DNA from 2 places in the Cronobacter dublinensis subsp. dublinensis LMG 23823 genome. Region 1 is predicted to be linked to the other one. Evidence: predicted binding sites of a transcription regulator. Region 1 holds the regulator's gene; the other holds the start of a gene.
What was found. The regulator LexA, encoded in region 1, represses DNA repair genes until DNA is damaged. The targets are predictions, from matches to a motif close to TNCTGTATGTACATACAGNA.

Region 1 (2,200 bases):
CTCTTCTTTCGGCGTGTAGTACGTGAACACGCGCGGGCCGCCATGGATAAACACATGGCGCGGCAACTCGGTGCCGTCGATAACCAGCGGCTCCAGAGGGTCCGGCAGATCGTGCGCCAGGCACTGGGCCCGCAGCGTCAGGAGATCTGCCTTCGAGTTATATGGCAGCACGTACATGATGGGACGTGACGTGTCGAGCCCAAGTTCGGGGCAGGGCGCCGCCGGGATGGACTTGCTTTTTACCAGCACGCTTAATGGTAAATTAAGTAATTTGTAGTAAATTCGTGGCCAACCGGACATAAACGATGTAAAGCCTCTGGTTAATAATGCAATTGCGGCGCAAGAATATCAGAAACTCCGTAGAATTTCTGTGGTGCTTCTTTATCGAAGCGCATTAGCATTGACGCCTGAATTTAAAAAAGGTTTCTTGTCATGGCCAATAACACCAAGGGATTAACCCGAATTATTAAAGCAGCTGGCTATTCCTGGAAGGGATTGAGCGCTGCCTGGAAAAATGAAGCGGCGTTTCGCCAGGAGGCGGTCGCCGTTATTGCTGCAATTATTATCGCTTGTTGGCTGGACGTCGACCCGATGACCCGTGTCATGCTCATAAGCTCCGTGATGCTGGTGATGATCGTCGAGATCCTCAACAGCGCCATCGAAGCGGTAGTGGACCGTATCGGTCCTGAATTTCATGAGCTTTCGGGCCGCGCCAAGGACATGGGCTCCGCCGCCGTGCTGATGTCGATTATCCTTGCGCTGGTCGTGTGGGTCACGCTGCTCTGGCAGCATTTGCGATAAGTTTTCCAGAAATCGCTAAAGAAGCGCTTTTTTAACCGGTTATGGTTTTAAAATCGCCTTTAGCTGTATATACTCACAGCATCACTGTATATGCACCCAGGGGGCGGAATGAAAGCATTAACTACCAGGCAACAAGAGGTGTTTGATCTCATTCGGGATCACATCAGCCAGACCGGCATGCCGCCTACGCGCGCGGAAATTGCGCAACGTCTGGGGTTCCGTTCGCCTAACGCGGCGGAAGAGCACCTGAAAGCGCTGGCGCGCAAAGGGGTGCTGGAGATTGTTTCTGGCGCATCGCGCGGTATTCGTCTGCTGCAGGAAGAAGAAAACGGCCTGCCGCTGGTAGGGCGTGTCGCTGCGGGCGAACCGCTGCTGGCGCAGCAGCATATCGAAGGCCACTATCAGGTCGATCCGGGCCTGTTTAAGCCGAATGCCGATTTTCTGCTGCGCGTTAGCGGGATGTCGATGAAAGACATCGGGATCATGGACGGCGACCTGTTAGCCGTGCATAAAACGCAGGATGTACGCAACGGCCAGGTCGTTGTGGCGCGTATCGACGATGAAGTGACGGTAAAACGCCTGAAAAAGCAGGGGAATGTCGTTGAGCTGCTGCCGGAAAACAGCGAGTTTAAACCTATCGTTGTCGATCTGCGTGAGCACAACTTCTCTATCGAAGGCCTCGCGGTCGGCGTTATTCGCAACGGCGAATGGCTCTGACAGCGTTACCGGCCTCGTGACGCTTCATTACCGTAACTGGCCCGCCCCGGTTACGGTAATGGCTCTCCGGCTTCGCGACCTCTCTTAACGGTTTTCTTCGCGTAACGGCATCGGAACGCCATATGCCCTTTCTGACCTCTACCGACAAAGCCCTCTGGCGCCTCGCGCTGCCAATGATTTTCTCCAATATCACCGTGCCCCTGCTCGGGCTGGTCGATACCGCAGTGATAGGCCATCTCGACAGCCCGGTGTATCTGGGCGGCGTCGCAGTCGGCGCGACCGCCACCAGCTTTTTGTTTATGCTGCTCCTCTTTTTGCGTATGAGCACCACTGGCCTTACTGCTCAAGCGTTCGGCGCGCGTGATCCGGCAGCGCTGGCCCGCGCGCTGGTACAGCCGATGGCGCTGGCGTTGCTTGCTGGCGCGCTGATTATCGCGCTGCGTGAACCGCTTATTCACCTGGCGTTACATATCACCGGCGGTAGCGAGGCTGTGCTGGCGCAGGCGCGGCGGTTTCTCGAAATTCGCTGGCTGAGCGCGCCCGCGTCGCTGGCGAATCTGGTGCTGCTGGGGTGGCTGCTCGGCGTGCAATATGCGAGAGCGCCGGTCATTCTGCTGGTCGTCGGTAATCTGCTTAATATCGCGCTCGATCTCTGGTTTGTGATGGGGCTGGGCCTGAATGT
Region 2 (2,200 bases), 1.7 Mb from region 1:
GTTGGCGAGATCGAACGCGGTTTCAATGCCCATCACGTTGAGCTTTTTGCTAAGCCTGCGCCCGACGCCCCATACGTCTTCCACCTTAAAATGCGCCAGCGCCCGGCGCAGCCGGGCCGGATCGGAGAGATCGACCACCGCGCCGGACTTCGGCCATTTTTTAGTCGCGAGATTGGCAAGCTTGGCGAGCGTCTTCGTGGGCGCGATGCCGACGCCCACCGGCAGATGGGTTTCACGCCAGAGTCTGTCGTGAATTTCCTGCCCAAACGCCGGCAGCGCCACCACGTTACTGACGCCGCGCAGATCGACAAACGCTTCGTCGATCGAGTAGATCTCCACCTGCGGCGCCATCTCTTCGAGAATATCCATCACGCGCTTGCTCATATCGGCATAGAAGGCGTAGTTAGAGCTGAAGACCGTCACCCGGTGGCGCTCAAACAGCGCGCGCTGCTTAAAATAGGGCTCCGCCATGGTGATGCCGAGCGCTTTCGCCTGGCGGCTGCGGGCGATGACGCAGCCGTCGTTATTGCTCAGCACCACGACAGGCTTATCCCGGAGATCGGGGCGAAACACCGTCTCGCAGGAGGCATAAAAGCTGTTGACGTCGACCAGCGCGTACATGTCAGCGCCTCTGCTTCAGCACCCAGGTCACCACGCCGAAAATCACCACGTCGGCGTCGCCTGCAAGGTTTATCGGCGCGAAATCCGGGTTCATCGGCACCAGCTGCGCCACCGGGCGCAGGCGCAGGGTTTTCACCGTGAACTCCCCTTCCAGCGCCGCAACGACGATATCGCCCTCCTGCGGCTTCAGGGCGCTGTCCACCACCAGCAGATCGCCGTCATCGATCCCGGCGCCGTTCATCGACTCGCCGGACGCCCGCAGAAAATAGGTCGCGTTCGGATGCACGATGCAGTGCGCATCCAGGCTCACGCGCTTTTCAACGTAATCCTGCGCGGGCGACGGAAAACCGCAGGCCACTTTCTCAAGAAACAGCGGCAGCCCTTCGGCATCAGGCTGTGATAAGAGACGCATCATTAACATGGCGTGCTCCATCCGTTTATTATTTATCATTTACTGTGTTTATATACAGTAGTTTGAATTGCGGTATTCTGACAACCCTATTTTTAAGCGAAGCGGCGTAATTGCCTGGAGAACGGCCAGTTTTTGCGGGTTTCATCAGCATGTGCGGAATTTGGGACATAAAAAAAGCCAGAGCGCAGGCTCTGGCTTGTCGGTCAGGCGGCTCAGGCGCCCTTGCGTTTCGGCAGGGTTTTCAGCAGATCTTCCGGGCTGATGGAAGCCACCACGCTGCCGGGGTGCGGCATTTTCAGAATGTGGTTTTTGATTTTGCCGACCACGTGCATTTCGCAGGGTTTGCAGTCAAAGCGCAGCGTCAGCACTTCGTCGCCGTGCACCAGCTGCATCGGCGTCGCCTTCCAGCTCTTGATGTTGCCCTTCGCCTGTTTCGGGCAGAGGTTAAAGGCGAAACGCAGGCAGTGCTTGGTGATCATCACCGGCACGTCGCCTTTTTCTTCATGCGCTTCATAGGCCGCGTCAATCAGCTGCACGCCATAGCGTTGGTAAAATTCACGCGCTTTATGGTTATAGACGTTCGCGAGGAAGCTCAGGTGCGTTTCCGGGTAGACCGGCGGCGGCACGGAGACCGGCTTGCGCACGCCGCGCTGGTAACTGGCGAGACGCGCAGCGTCCAGCGCCTCGATGGCTTCGCGGCGGAACGCGTTGAGCTGGCCGTTCGGCACGAACAGCGCGCCCGGCAGCGTAATCTGCACGTCGCGGGCGAAATAGATAGTCTGCCCCAGTTTCGCCAGGCCCTCTTTCAGGCTGGTCAGCGCTTTTTCCGGGTTGTTGGCCTCGTCGAACTGCCCGTCCAGCGTGTGCGTCACACTGACGCCATCTTCGCTGGTTAAGGTCAGTATCAGCTGTTCCTGCCAGCCGCCGAGCTCGATATCCACCGCCACGCGGCGTTCGCTGGAGGTTTTCAGCAGCGCCTGCTGCCAGTTGTGATCGAGGTTGCGGTTAAGCGTATGACGCGGGCGCAGGGTTTTCAGCGCCGACGGCATCTCGTTCGGGAAAACGCGGTAGCGGTTTTCGCCGGTTTTTTCCGCCACGTTAACGCGAAAACCCACGACTTCACGTTTGATCATGACGTTCAGCCCGTCGCCGTTCGCGAGCGGCTCG

Region 2: the regulator LexA is predicted to act here: its motif matches at 1,074-1,093, upstream of umuD (translesion error-prone DNA polymerase V autoproteolytic subunit).

Annotation. Positions count from the first base shown of each region.
Region 1 is NZ_CP012266.1:3,986,852-3,989,051, reverse strand. It holds gene plsB (glycerol-3-phosphate 1-O-acyltransferase PlsB) at 1-300, opposite strand, end outside; gene AFK67_RS18455 (diacylglycerol kinase) at 433-801, shown strand; gene lexA (transcriptional repressor LexA) at 910-1,518, shown strand; gene dinF (MATE family efflux transporter DinF) at 1,641-2,200, shown strand, end outside.
Region 2 is NZ_CP012266.1:2,260,946-2,263,145, forward strand. It holds gene umuC (translesion error-prone DNA polymerase V subunit UmuC) at 1-621, opposite strand, end outside; gene umuD (translesion error-prone DNA polymerase V autoproteolytic subunit) at 623-1,042, opposite strand; gene AFK67_RS10315 (peptidase U32 family protein) at 1,246-2,200, opposite strand, start outside.